Regions from separate parts of the Cupriavidus sp. D39 genome, predicted to be linked through region 2. Evidence: predicted binding sites of a transcription regulator. Region 2 holds the regulator's gene; the other holds the start of a gene.
What was found. The regulator sigma-54, encoded in region 2, starts transcription at its own class of promoters, with help from an activator protein. The targets are predictions, from matches to a motif close to TGGCANGNAANCTGCTTT.

Region 1: a site for sigma-54 is predicted at 4,890-4,907, ahead of OMK73_RS32365 (pilin). Genes of this name have one in related genera too.

Annotation. Positions count from the first base shown of each region.
Region 1 is NZ_JAPNLE010000009.1:4,347,846-4,354,863, forward strand. It holds gene recX (recombination regulator RecX) at 1-425, shown strand, start outside; gene OMK73_RS32345 (DUF2889 domain-containing protein) at 738-1,412, shown strand; gene sucC (ADP-forming succinate--CoA ligase subunit beta) at 1,482-2,648, shown strand; gene sucD (succinate--CoA ligase subunit alpha) at 2,730-3,611, shown strand; gene OMK73_RS32360 (TerC family protein) at 3,918-4,613, shown strand; gene OMK73_RS32365 (pilin) at 4,975-5,457, shown strand; gene OMK73_RS32370 (IS256 family transposase) at 5,553-6,803, shown strand.
Region 2 is NZ_JAPNLE010000009.1:4,089,129-4,096,146, forward strand. It holds gene hprK (HPr(Ser) kinase/phosphatase) at 1-248, opposite strand, end outside; gene ptsN (PTS IIA-like nitrogen regulatory protein PtsN) at 284-739, opposite strand; gene hpf (ribosome hibernation-promoting factor, HPF/YfiA family) at 1,120-1,470, opposite strand; gene OMK73_RS31155 (RNA polymerase factor sigma-54) at 1,520-2,995, opposite strand; gene lptB (LPS export ABC transporter ATP-binding protein) at 3,131-3,916, opposite strand; gene lptA (lipopolysaccharide transport periplasmic protein LptA) at 3,963-4,607, opposite strand; gene lptC (LPS export ABC transporter periplasmic protein LptC) at 4,662-5,288, opposite strand; partial or broken gene OMK73_RS31175 (KpsF/GutQ family sugar-phosphate isomerase) at 5,304-6,285, opposite strand; gene OMK73_RS31180 (monovalent cation:proton antiporter family protein) at 6,437-7,018, shown strand, end outside.

The DNA.
Region 1 (7,018 bases), 260 kb from region 2:
GCTACCTGTCGCGGCGCGAGCACAGCCGGGCGGAGCTGGCGCGCAAGCTGGCCCCGCACGCCGAGTCTCCCGAGGCCCTCGAGCAACTGCTGGATACGCTAGAGCGCGAGAACTGGCTGTCCAACGCGCGCTTTGTCGACAGCCTGGTGCACCGGCGCGCGGCCCGCTATGGCGCCGCCCGCGTGATGCAGGAAGCCCGCACCCATCAGCTCGGCGGCGATCAGCTCGCCGACCTGCAGGATCGCCTGCGCGGGTCGGAGCTGGAGCGCGGCCGCGCAGTCTGGCAAAAGCGTTTTGGCACGCCGCCCGCCACGCCGGACGAAAAGGCCAAGCAGATCCGCTTTATGGTGGCCCGCGGCTTTTCCCGCTCGGTGGTGAGCCAGGTGATCAAAGGGGCGGATGAATGGCTGGACGGCAGTGACTGACGTCGGCCGACGTGGCAGCCTCAAGTGATGCCGCGGTGATGTCACGGCCGTGTCCTGCACCTTCCTGCACCGGTTTCGGGCACATACCTGTTTTGCCAGTAGGCGTATTCCGAGCGTGCCTGCCTTGCCAGCGGACCTCGCCGCAACCCTGCAATGCCGCGATTTTCCCGCATACGCGCGGCCTGCCCGTCGTTCGACAATCCCCGACAACAGCGCCGCGTGCAGTTTGTTCCCGGTCAAGGTTGTCCGGCATGTTAAAATCCTGCGGTTTTCCGGCCCAGCCGTCCATTTCTCCCGCTCCTGCCTGGTGTTATGCCGCTTTCCCCGCCCGTCAATCGCGCCCTGCGTCACCGTCGTGCCATCACGGCGGAGGCCTATGTCAGGGACGACGGCCTATGGGATATCGAAGCGCGCCTGACTGACACCAAGCCGCGCGAGATTCCGCTGGCCGGCGGCGGTGTGCGCCCCGTGGGCGAGCCGCTGCACGATTTGTGGCTGCGCGTCACCATCGACCCGCGCATGAACGTCGTGGACGCCGATGCCTGTTCCGACTGGGTGCCTTATCCCGGCCAGTGCAACACCATAGGCCCGGCCTACCGCAAGCTGATCGGCCTGAACCTGATGAAGGGTTTCCGCAAGTCGGTGAAAGAGCGCCTGTCCGGCGTGGCCGGATGCACCCACCTGACCGAGCTGGCCGGCATACTGCCGACCACCGCGATCCAGGCATTCGCCGGCGATGTGTTCAACATCCGCGACGGCGGCGCCGAAGATACCAGTACTGAGCCGCCTTACCAGTTGCACGGCTGCCATGCCCTGCATTTCGAAGGCGAGGTCGTACGCCAGTTTTACCCCCGCTGGTATGGTCACCAGCCAAAGCCGAGGATCAAGACCGAAGGGTCATCGACCCCGGCGGCGCAGCCAGCGGAGGCGCTCGCCGCCCCCGCCGACGGCGCCATGTCCCGCAGGTCAACCGGCACTTCTGGCTAAGCCAGGCCGGCCTGCAGTCCGCCGAGATTCCATCTCCACACTTTTACGCCTACCCGAAAGGAAACACGCATGAATATCCATGAGTACCAAGGCAAGGAAATCCTGCGCAAATACAATGTGCCGGTTCCGCGCGGCATCCCCGCGTTCTCGGTCGAAGAGGCCCTGAAGGCTGCTGAACAACTGGGCGGCCCGGTATGGGTCGTCAAGGCGCAGATCCACGCGGGCGGCCGCGGCAAGGGCGGCGGCGTGAAGGTGGCCAAGAGCATCGACGAGGTCAAGACCTACGCCACCAACATCCTCGGCATGACCCTGGTCACGCACCAGACCGGCCCGGAAGGCAAGAAGGTCAACCGCCTGCTGATCGAAGAAGGCGCCGACATCAAGAAGGAACTGTACGTCAGCCTGGTGGTTGACCGCGTTTCGCAAAAGGTCGCGCTGATGGCCTCCAGCGAAGGCGGCATGGACATCGAGGAAGTCGCTGCCCACAGCCCGGAAAAGATCCACACGCTGATCATCGATCCGTCGGCCGGCCTGCTCGACGCGGACGCGGACGACATCGCCCGCAAGATCGGCGTGCCCGACGCCAGCGTTGCCCAAGCCCGCCAGGCCCTGCAAGGCCTGTACAAGGCATTCTGGGACACCGACGCCTCGCTGGCTGAAATCAACCCGCTGATCCTGACCGGCGACGGCAAGGTGATCGCGCTGGACGCCAAGTTCAACTTCGACTCCAACGCCCTGTTCCGTCACCCGGAAATCGTCGCCTACCGCGACCTGGACGAAGAAGATCCGGCTGAAATCGAAGCGTCGAAGTTCGACCTGGCCTACATCTCGCTGGACGGCAACATCGGCTGCCTGGTGAACGGCGCCGGCCTGGCCATGGCCACCATGGACACCATCAAGCTGTTCGGCGGCGAGCCGGCCAACTTCCTGGACGTGGGCGGCGGTGCCACCACCGAGAAGGTGACCGAAGCCTTCAAGCTGATGCTGAAGAACCCGAACCTGAAGGCCATCCTGGTCAACATCTTCGGCGGCATCATGCGTTGCGACGTGATCGCCGAAGGCGTGATCGCTGCATCCAAGGCCGTGTCGCTGTCCGTGCCGCTGGTCGTGCGCATGAAGGGTACCAACGAAGAGATCGGCAAGAAGATGCTGGCCGACTCGGGCCTGCCCATCATCGCTGCCGATACCATGGAAGAAGCTGCCCAGAAGGTCGTGGCTGCTGCCGCGGGCAAGTAAGCCAGACGCGAACACGAACGCCAGCAGCGCGCCGGGGCCAGGCCTTCGCGCGCTGCTTTGAGCCAAGCAAAGGATTACAGCATGTCGATTCTGATTAATAAAGACACCAAGGTCATCACCCAGGGCATCACCGGCAAGACCGGCCAGTTCCACACCCGTGGCTGCCGCGACTATGCCAACGGCAAGAACTGCTTCGTTGCCGGCGTGAACCCGAAGAAAGCCGGCGAAGACTTCGAAGGCATTCCCATCTACGCAAGCGTCAAGGATGCCAAGGCATCCACCGGCGCCACCGTGTCCGTGATCTACGTGCCGCCCGCAGGCGCCGCTGCCGCCATCTGGGAAGCCGTTGACGCTGACCTGGACCTGGTGGTCTGCATCACCGAAGGCATCCCCGTGCGCGACATGATGGAGCTCAAGGACAAGATGGCCAAGGGCAACAAGAAGACCCTGTTGCTGGGACCGAACTGCCCGGGCCTGATCACGCCTGACGAAATCAAGATCGGCATCATGCCGGGCCACATCCACCGCAAGGGCCGCATCGGCGTGGTGTCGCGCTCGGGCACGCTGACCTATGAAGCAGTGGGTCAGCTGACCGCGCTGGGCATGGGCCAGTCGTCGGCAGTGGGCATTGGTGGCGACCCCATCAACGGCCTGAAGCACATCGACATCATGAAGATGTTCAACGACGATCCCGAAACGGACGCCGTGGTCATGATTGGCGAAATCGGTGGTCCGGACGAAGCCAATGCGGCTTACTGGATCAAGGAAAACATGAAGAAGCCGGTAGTTGGCTTCATCGCTGGCGTGACCGCGCCTCCGGGCAAGCGCATGGGCCACGCCGGCGCGCTGATCTCGGGTGGTGCCGACACGGCGCAAGCCAAGCTGGAAATCATGGAAGCCTGCGGTATCAAGGTCACCAAGAACCCGTCGGAAATGGCTCGCCTGCTCAAGTCGATCCTGTAATACGGAAACGCAGCCTCCCGCCTCCGGGCGGGAAAGCTTGCCGGAGCCGGCGCGCTCGCATGACTGCGACCGCACGCCGGCCCTCGATGCCCCCGCCTTCGTGCGGGGGCATGTCATTCTGGCGTGCCGGTCACCTAGGGTATCTCCCGAGGCGCGTGACATGCCGATTGAAACCGAATCGAAAGCTTGATACGGTAAATCTTCATGTCTGAAGACTCAGACATGCGAAATTCCATCGGCGCCGCAGGTTTTGGCAGCGCTGTGTGGCGTTCGAATCATAATTTAAGAAACTCGAGGAGCTTTACCGTGGAACTGCTGTCCTCCACCGCCTTCTGGATCGCGTTGGGATCCATTATCCTGACCAACATCGTGCTCTCCGGCGACAACGCCGTGGTGATCGCGCTGGCCTCCCGCAACCTCCCGCCCGCCCAGCAGAAGAAGGCCATCTTCTGGGGCAGCGCCGCCGCCATCATCATGCGGGTGGTGCTGACGGTAGCCGCGGTCAAGCTGCTGAGCCTGCCGTACCTGAAGATCGTCGGCGCCATCCTGCTGGTCTACATCGGCGTGCAACTGCTCACCGGCGACGACGACGAAGAAGGCCACTCGGCCAAGGACAATATCTGGGCCGCGATCCGCACCATCCTGATCGCCGACCTGGTGATGTCGCTCGACAACGTGGTGGCCGTGGCCGCCGCCGCGCAGAAGGGACCCGAAGGCAGCCAGCTGATGCTGCTGATCCTGGGCCTGGGCCTGTCGATCCCCCTGATCGTGTTCGGCAGCACCATCCTGCTGAAGGTCATGGACCGCTTCCCCATCATCATCGTGCTGGGCGCCGCGCTGCTGGGCTACCTCGCGGGTGAAATGCTGGTCAGCGACCCGGTGGACGCCGCGTGGTTCGAGATGCATGTGCCGCATGCCCACCTGGTGTTTGGCGCGATCGGCGCCGCGCTGGTGGTGGTGGTTGGCAAGCTGCTGAATAAGCGAGCGCCACAGACGGCTTGACGCGCTTTGTAGGGTAGGTGGCATCCCCGTTGGGGGCGCCGCCGGAAAAACGGGCGGCCCGGGAGCTGCCCGTTTTGTTTTTGGGTTGCTGTGCATCCCATGGGGTGGATATGGCCGTGATGTCAGTGCGCTTTCAGACTGACTTAAGCTAAAACATCGGTTTACTGACCCTCCGCGTCATACTTAGTGACAAAATTTGCGCCCGATCAACGCTCGGAATGGGCCTAAGTGGCGAAAATTGTCACCCGTCGACGAGCCATCAAGGCTTGCCGGCGCTGGCACGCTAAGTGCTAAGAACTTACGGCATCACATGAAACAAAATGTTTCGATTTGTATCCAAAATTCCTTCGAGGGGTCAATCATGCAACAACGGGTTCAACAACTGAAAAAACTGGGCCGCCGAGCCCAGAAGGGCTTCACGCTGATCGAACTGATGATCGTGGTTGCGATTATCGGTATTCTGGCTGCGATCGCGATTCCGCAGTATCAGGATTATGTGACGCGTAGCCGTTGGACCGAAAACATTTCGTCGATTGCTGCGTTGAAGCAGGCCATCGCGGAATGTGCGCAGACGAACGCGCTGGCAGCGGGGGCAATTGCCGCTCCCTGCAATACCTCCGCGGCACTTGCAACTGCAGCGGGTGGTGGCTTTACCGCTATGCCGACACCGACCAATGGCACTGTGGACTATGGCGTTACCGCCGCTGGCGTAATCACTATTGTTGGGAAGCTTGCGTTAGCAACCGGTGGTTGTACGGTGACGTTCACGCCGGCCGTCACCGCTTCCTCGGTGACATTCACGGCTGCGACTACTGTTTGCGGGAAGCCGCAGACAGGTGTGTGATTTAAGCTCTACTTGATCAGTAAAGAAAAAGCGCCTTCGGGGGGCCTGTACGGGATTTTGTGTGCAGGGCATAACATGTCGACAAGGAGCATGTAATGCCACGCAAACCAAAGGCCATACCCAGGGACCTTCCGACCATCCCTAAGGAGCTGATCGATCAGTTCGTTAAAGGTCCGATGACTGCTGAGGCGGTGCAAGACGCCGCCATGGCGTTCAAGAAGGCCCTGATCGAGCGGGCGATGGGCGCGGAGCTGGGCCATCACCTGGGCTACCCGGCGGGTGCCGAGCGCCCCGAGGATGCAACCAACCAGCGCAATGGCTCCAGCGCCAAGACCGTGCTTACGGACACGGGACCCTTGCGGCTGGCGATCCCGCGCGACCGCGACGGCAGCTTCGCGCCCATCCTGATTCCCAAGCACGACCGGCGTTTTACTGGCTTTGACGACAAGATCATCGCCATGTATGCGCGCGGCATGACGGTACGCGAGATCCAGGCGTTCCTGGTCGAGCAGTATGGCACTGAGGTGTCGCCCGCGTTCATCAGCTCGGTAACGGATGCGGTCATGGAGGAAGTCACCGCCTGGCAGGCCCGTCCATTGGAGGTCATGTACCCGGTCGTGTTCTTCGACGCGCTGCGGGTCAAGATGCGCGAGGATGGCGTCGTGCGCAGCAAGGCGGTCTATCTGGCGCTGGGCGTGCTGCCCGATGGCACGCGTGACATCCTGGGCCTGTGGATCGAGACCACCGAAGGGGCAAAGTTCTGGATGAAGGTGTTCAACGACCTGAAGACGCGAGGCACCCAAGACATCCTGATCGCGGTGACCGACGGCTTGAAGGGCATGGAGCAGGCCCTGAACGCGGTGTTCCCGAGCACGACACTGCAGACTTGTGTCGTGCATCTGATACGCGGCAGCCTGGACTACGCGAGCTGGAAGGACCGCCGTGTGGTGGCGGCCGCGCTCAAGCCTGTCTACACGGCTGCCACGGTTGAGGCCGCCGAGGCGGCGCTGTTGGCCTTCGAGCAAAGCGACTGGGGCAAGCGCTACCCACCGATTGCAGCCTCCTGGCATCGCGCCTGGGACCGGGTGATTCCATTCTTTGCGTTCCCGCCGGCCATCCGCAAGATCATCTACACCACGAATGCCATCGATAGCATCAACGCGCAACTGCGTAAGATTATCAAGACCCGCGGGCACTTCCCGAGCGATGAAGCGGCCACCAAACTGCTGTGGCTAGCCTTGCGCAACATCACCGGCAAGTGGGGCAGCGCCACGCACGACTGGAAAGCCGCCATGAACCAGTTCGCGATCCTCTACGAGGATCGCTTCACACAACCCCATCGCTGAGATAGGATCAAAGGCCTGCCTGCCGGGCAGCCTGCCCGGCAGGCAGGTTTTTAGCCTTGCACACAAAAATCCTGACACCCCCTTCGGGCGCTTTTTCTTTACCCAGTCCCCAAGCTATCATCCGCCTTCTGCCCCCAAGGCATAACAAGGCACCCCACATGCTGCCCTCTCGGTCAGCCATCCCTCTCAGCTTCCTCGCCGTAGCCCTCACGCTG
Region 2 (7,018 bases):
ATCTGGCGCTTGCGCATCTCGTCGTCGAGGCGCTGGTAATACGTGATTTCGGGCTTGCCCAGCACCTGGATCCGGTTCGGGTGGATCAGGTTCAAGTGGCCGACGAGATCGGCCGCGGACGTGGCTTCACGCGCAAACTCGACATCGAAGGCCCGGTCCGCGCCCTCCAGTCCTGCTACCCAGGAGAGTTTGATATCGGCTGCGTTGTCGTCGAAGATCGACTGCGAGGTGACGCCAGTGAGTTCCATTCGGGTGCTTTCAGGGACGGGCTTTCAGTGGCGGATCAAGGGTGCCATTGCGTCAGCAACTGATGCACGTCGTCGGGGGTGGGCAGGGTAGCCAGTCCTTCGCGCATCTCGCGGTCGGACAGCAACTGGGCGATCTCGGAGAGAATTTCCAGATGCTGCTGGGTGGCCTGTTCGGGCACCAGCAGGAAGATCAGCAGCGCTACCGGCTTACCGTCGGGCGACTCGAAGGGGATCGGCTCGGCCAGGCGCATGAACGCGGCCAGCGGCTGCTTCAGTCCCTTGATGCGGCCGTGGGGGATCGCAACCCCGGCGCCAAGGCCGGTGGACCCCAGCGACTCGCGGGCGAACAGGTTGTCGGTCACGGTCGCGCGCGCAACGCCATGGTTGTTCTCGAAGAGGAGCCCGGCCTGTTCGAACACGCGCTTCTTGCTGGTGACGCTGACGTCGAGGTTGATGTTGCCGGGTGGCAGCAATTTAGCCAAACGATTCATGTGGAATGCGCAGGGTTTTCTAGTAAGCAGGCCCGGGGCAAGGAGGCGTCCCGCCGGGCGGAAAGAAGATAAAAACCAAGGCCCGATGTTTCCACCGGGTGTCCCCATGCCGGTGTCGGGCGTCTGGCCATTATAGAGCAGGCCCGCTGCCGCTTTGTGCATTGCAATAGCCGAGGCGCTGAAGCGGTGCCGCATGCACGGAAATGGCCAGGCAAATCAACTATGTATGGCACAGCATACACCGGTACATATGCGTTGCGGAATCCCCTGCGTGGCCCGAAGGGGGAGGCTGGAACGAAAAAGCCGCGCTCTGGGCGCGGCTTGATTCCGTTTTCAATGGACTGACACCGACGGCCCGGTATGTGGGCCGCCAGGCACGGTCATTGCTGCATCTGGGATGCGGCCATCTGGTACTTGACCGCTTCACGGTCGTGGCTTTGCACGCGATCCTTGTGGCGAATCACCTGCCGGTCGAGCTTGTCGACCAATGCGTCGATAGCGGCATACAGGTCTTCATGATGCGCTTCGACAAAGATGTCCTTGCCCTTGAGATGTAGATTGATTTCCGCGTACTGCCGCCGGTCCTTTTCTTTTGTATTGTCGACAGAGAGCAGCACACTTACGCCAATGACTTGATCGAAATGCCTGACGATACGCTCCAGTTTCGTTTCCACGTACTCACGCAGAGGGGGCGTGATGTCCAAGTGGTGTCCACTGATCTTGAAGTTCATAGCGTTTCTCCTTCTGAAAGAGCTGCATCAGGCAGGCGATGCAGCTCGGCTACAAAGTCTTACGGAGATTGACCGCGGGAATCTTGAGCGCTTCGCGGTATTTGGCAACGGTACGCCGTGCCACCACAAAGCCTTGCTCGCCGAGCAATTCGGCAATCCGGCTGTCGGACAAGGGGTTCCTAGCGTCTTCGGCTCCTATCAATTGCTTGATCAACGCACGGATTGCCGTTGATGAGGCCGCGCCGCCGGTTTCTGTGGATACGTGAGAGCCGAAAAAATACTTCAGCTCGAAAGTCCCCATCGGCGTTGCCATGTATTTATTGGTAGTCACCCGAGAGATGGTGGACTCGTGTAAACCCAGTGTATCGGCAATCTCCCGCAAAACCAAGGGGCGCATCGCAATTTCACCGTGGGTGAAGAAGTTCTTTTGACGTTCGACAATGGCTTGTGCGACGCGCAATATCGTGTCGAACCTCTGCTGGATATTCTTGATCAACCAGCGTGCTTCCTGCAGTTTTTGCTGCAGTCCCGCCGCGCCGGCATCGCCTTTTGCACCGCGCAAAATCTGCGCGTACATGTCGTTGATACGTAGCCGCGGCATCACATCCGGGTTGAGATGGGCGATCCATCCGCCGCTCAACTTTCGAACAAAAACATCGGGCACCACGAAGTCGGCTTCCGGCCGGCTGTAGGCATGGCCGGGATAGGGCGCGAGCGAGCGGATCAGTTCATGCGCCGCCTTGAGTTCCGGCTCGTCCACTTGCAGGGCCTTTTTCAGGCGCGTGTAATCGCGCACCGCCAGCAGTTCCAGGTGATTGGTGACGATGCTCAGCGCCAGTTCGCGCTGCGGATGCTTGAGCCTGCGCAGTTGCAGCGCCAGGCACTCGGCTGCGTTGCGCGCCCCGACACCCGGCGGATCGAAGCTCTGCAGCAGCGTAAGCACGGCCTGGATCTCGTCGACCTCGAACTCGAGCTCCTCCGGCAGCTCGCTGCAGATTTCCTCGAGCGTGGCGCTCAGGTAGCCGTCATCGTCCAGGGATTCGACCAGGAAGATGGCCAGCCCTTTGTCGCGCAGGGAAATCTTGAGCGGCGCCAGCTGCTCCATGAGGTGTTCGCGCAGCGTGGGCTCGGCGTCGCGCAGCTGCATCGGCGTTTTTTCGTCGTCTTCGCCTTGCGGGCGGCGGGCGAAATCGTCCAGGCTCCAGTCGTTGCCGTAATCCTCGTTGCTGTCGGAATAGCTGTCGTCGGCCTCGGGGGCGCCATCGGGGCGGTTTTCGCTGGTGCCCTGGCCATCGGCGGGCGCTGGCGCGGGCGCGCTCTGGAGGTTCACCGAGCCGTCCGAGGACACGCGCAACGGGCTGTCGAGCCAGTCGTTCTCGCGCTCGAGCAAGGGGTTCTCGGTCAGCGCCTGTTCCACTTCCTGCTGCAGTTCAAGCGTGGACAGTTGCAGCAGCCGGATCGACTGCTGGAGTTGCGGCGTAAGCGCGAGATGCTGCGAGAGGCGGAGCTGTAGCGACGGTTTCATGCGACCTATTTTATGCCCAACTTCCGTGCTGGTGGAACGGAAATTGCTATCGCTGGCGTCGCATGATCGTTTGAAGGATGAAAGGCGACACCGAAGCCGCCCGAGTCCGATGCGCGGCAGGCGCCGCGCGCGCCTTTACATGCGGAAGTTCTCGCCCAGGTAGACCTTGCGCACCGACTCGTTGGCGATGATGTCTTCAGGCTGGCCGGACGCCAGCACCGCGCCCTCGCTGATGATGTAGGCGTGGTCGCAGATGCCCAGCGTCTCGCGTACGTTGTGGTCGGTGATCAGCACGCCGATATTGCGCGCCTTGAGGAAGCTGACGATGCGCTGGATTTCGCCGACCGCGATCGGGTCGACGCCGGCGAAGGGCTCGTCAAGCAGGATGAAACGCGGCGCGGAGGCCAGCGCGCGGGCGATTTCCACGCGGCGGCGCTCGCCGCCGGACAGCGACAGCGCCGGGTTGTCGCGCAGGTGGGCAATCTGCAGGTCATCCAGCAGGGTGTCCAGCCGGCGCTCGATCTCGGCCTTGCCCAGGGGCTTGCCATCGTTGAGCTGCAGCTCCAGCACCGCGCGGATGTTCTCCTGCACATTGAGCTTGCGGAACACCGAGGCTTCCTGCGGCAGGTAGGACAGGCCCATGCGTGCCCGCTCATGGATGGCCAGGCCGCTGATGTGCTTGTCGTCGAGCACGATATCGCCCTCGTCCAGCGCCACCAGCCCCACGATCATGTAGAACGACGTGGTCTTGCCTGCGCCGTTGGGGCCGAGCAACCCGACCACTTCGCCGCTCTTCACGTCGAGGGACACATCCTTGACCACAGTGCGCGAGCCGTAGCGCTTCTTCAGGTGGCGCACGACCAGCGTGCTGCTGTCCTTCAGGGTGGCGGGCTGGGACGGTGCGGTTTGGGTAGCGGTCATGAAGGTGAAGGCAGAATCCGTGGATTGGGGGCGTGGCGGCGTCAGGTCAGGGGTTGACGGGGGCGGGTGCCGGCTTGAGCGGCAGCGGGTTGGCTGCGGCGCCGCTGGCGGGCTGCTCCTGGCGCGGCGACAGCACGGCGCGCACGCGGCCGGACGGGCTGCCCGCGGTCGCATTCTCGGCGCCGCCGCTGGCCGTATAGAACTCGTTGCGGCTGTCATAGGTGATCACCGCGCCGCGGATCTCGTCGACCAGCTTCGCGCCGGCCAGGCGGGCCATGCGGGCGCGCCCGATCAGCTTGGACAGCTCCTGCTTGCCGTCATATTCGATGCGGTCGCCCCAGCCGTCGATGTACTCGTCGACGTTGTCGCGCTTCTGGCGGATATAGGCTTGCTTGCCACCCTTGGAGGTCGCGACCGCGTACTGGTAGCCCTCGGGGTCGGTACGGACTTCGGCCGCGTCGGATTTCAGCACCATGGTGCCCTTGGTCAGCACCACGTTGCCGGTCAGTACATAAACCTGCTTGACGTCGTCGTAGCTGGCATTGTCGGCCTCCAGGACCAGCGGCTTTTCGCGGTCAGCTTTTTCGGCGCTGGCGGGCGCGGACAGCGCAAGGCCCAGGACGGCTGCCAGCGTCAGCAAAGCGGCCGTGCTGCGGCGGCGACAGGACGAAGTCGTCAGGAATGGATTCATGTTGGCGTGATGGCGGTTGACGCGGGCGGCTGGAGCCCGCGGGCGGCTTCAGGGCTACTTCGCGGGACTTGCCGGCGGCGGCACCGTAATGATGGTGCCGCGTACGTTACCCAGCAATTGTACTTCGCGAGTGACATTGTTAAAGATCAGGCCGTTGGCGGTCATCACCGACGGGCCGCGGGTCAGCTTGACAGCCTTGTCGGTCTTGACGATGTCATCGTTGACCAGCACCTGGAAATACTCCGAGGCGGCCGTCATCTTCGGATCCTTGGCGGGGTCGGTGCCCTGGGCGCGCACGATGAAGCCATTGCCGAACAGGTCGATGACCGAGCCTTCCGCGTTCATCGTGCCGCGATCGGAGTGGCCAGTGACGGGCGGGCGGTCGATTTCGTAGGAGCGCATGGCCGGGCGCGTCACCTCGTAGGTCTGGTCGTCCTCGAAGTGGATCATCTTGTCGCCGGTGAAGCGCAGCTTGGTGTTCCCGTCCTCGGCAAGCTCGGTCGCGGAAAAACGGATCATGTAGTAATCCGGCTCATGCTTCTTGCCGACCGGCCCGGTGTCCGCTTCCTTCGGGGAGTTGACCTGCACCAGCCAGAAGGTGCTGCCCGCCACCAGCGCCATCAGCAGCAGGGGCAGCGCTCGCATGGCAAGCCGGCTCAGGGAGGACAGGATTTCCCGCATAGGCATGGGCTGGCCTCAGATGACCTTGGCGCGGGTCAGGTCGTGGATGTGGAGCGCGCCGACCAGGCGCCGCTCTGCGTCGACCACCAGCATCTGGTTGACACGGTTCGCCTCCATCACCTGCACGGCTTCCACGGCCAGCTGGTCCGGCCCGACGGTATGCGGCGTGCGGTGCATGACCTCGCTGATGGGTACGGTCTTCCAGTCGCGGGGGTTTCGAGCAGGCGGCGCAGGTCGCCGTCCGTGAAGACGCCGATCAGGCGGTCGTCCGGATCAACCACCGCGGTCATGGCCATGCCCTTGCGGGTAATTTCCATCAGGGCTTGTGCCAGCGGTGTGCTCTCGCGTACCTTGGGCACCGCGTTGCCGCTGCGCATGACGTCGCGCACGTGGGTTAGCAGCTTGCGCCCGAGCGCGCCGCCTGGATGCGAGCGGGCAAAATCTTCCTCGCCAAAGCCGCGGGCATCCAGCACGGCCACCGCGAGCGCGTCGCCCATCGCCAGTGCGGCGGTGGTGCTGGCGGTCGGGGCCAGGTTGAGCGGGCAGGCTTCTTTTCCACGCCGGCATTGAGGTGCGCGTCGGCCAGCTTGGCCAGCGTGGAGGCGGGGTTCCCGGTCACGGAGATCAGCTTGGCGCCGATGCGCTTGACGATCGGGACGATCGAAAGCAACTCGGCGGTCTCTCCGGAATTGGAAAAGGCGATCAGCACATCGTCGCGCGTGACCATGCCCAGGTCGCCGTGGCTGGCCTCGGCGGGATGCACGAAAAACGCGGGGGTGCCGGTCGAGGCCAGCGTGGCCGCGACCTTGCGGCCAATGTGGCCGGACTTGCCTATGCCGGACACGACCACGCGTCCGCTGCAATTGAGCGTCAGTTGCACGGCCTGCGCGAATCCGTCGTCCAGGCGGCCTGCGAGGGCGGCGACGGCGTCGGCTTCGATCTGGAGGGTCTCGCGAGCGAGCCGAAGTGCTCGATCCGCATTGAAATTAGCTATCATGGCGACGAAGTATACCAACGAATGCGATGGCGCTTGGGCTGTTCCTGGGATCGGGCGGCCGGGGAGGCCATCGCGCTTGCCGTAATCCACCGGCAGGGTCGCCCGCACCGGGCCGGCCCGGTGCCCGGGGCGGCGTACCCTGACCCTGTCGATGCACTCTCCGCTGGACCTTACCCTAGTCCTGCTGGCCGCCGCCGTGTTCGGCGTGGTCGCCTTTCGCATGCTGCAGCTGCCGCCCATGCTGGGGTACCTGGTCGTCGGCATCCTGATCGGGCCGCACGCGCTCGGGCTGGCCAGGGATACCGCGCAGACCAAGTACCTGGCCGAGTTCGGCGTGGTCTTTTTGATGTTTTCGATCGGCCTGGAGTTCAGCCTGGGCAAGCTCAAGGCGATGAAGCGGCAGGTGTTCGGGCTGGGCGGCTCGCAGGTGGTGCTGTCGCTGCTGGCGGTGATCCCGGCGAGCTGGGCATTCAACTGGCTGTTTCCGCTGTCCTGGCAGGCCTCCGTGGCGCTGGGCGGGGCGTTGGCCATGTCGTCCACCGCCATCGTGTCCAAGATGCTGTCGGAGCGCCTGGAGCTGGAAAGCGAGCACGGGCGCAATATCATCAGCATCCTGCTGTTCCAGGACCTGGCCGTGGTGCCGCTGCTGATCGTGATCCCGGCGCTCTCGCGCGATCCTGGCGACCTGATGATGGCGCTGGGCCTGGCCACGGTGAAGATCGTGGTGGCCCTG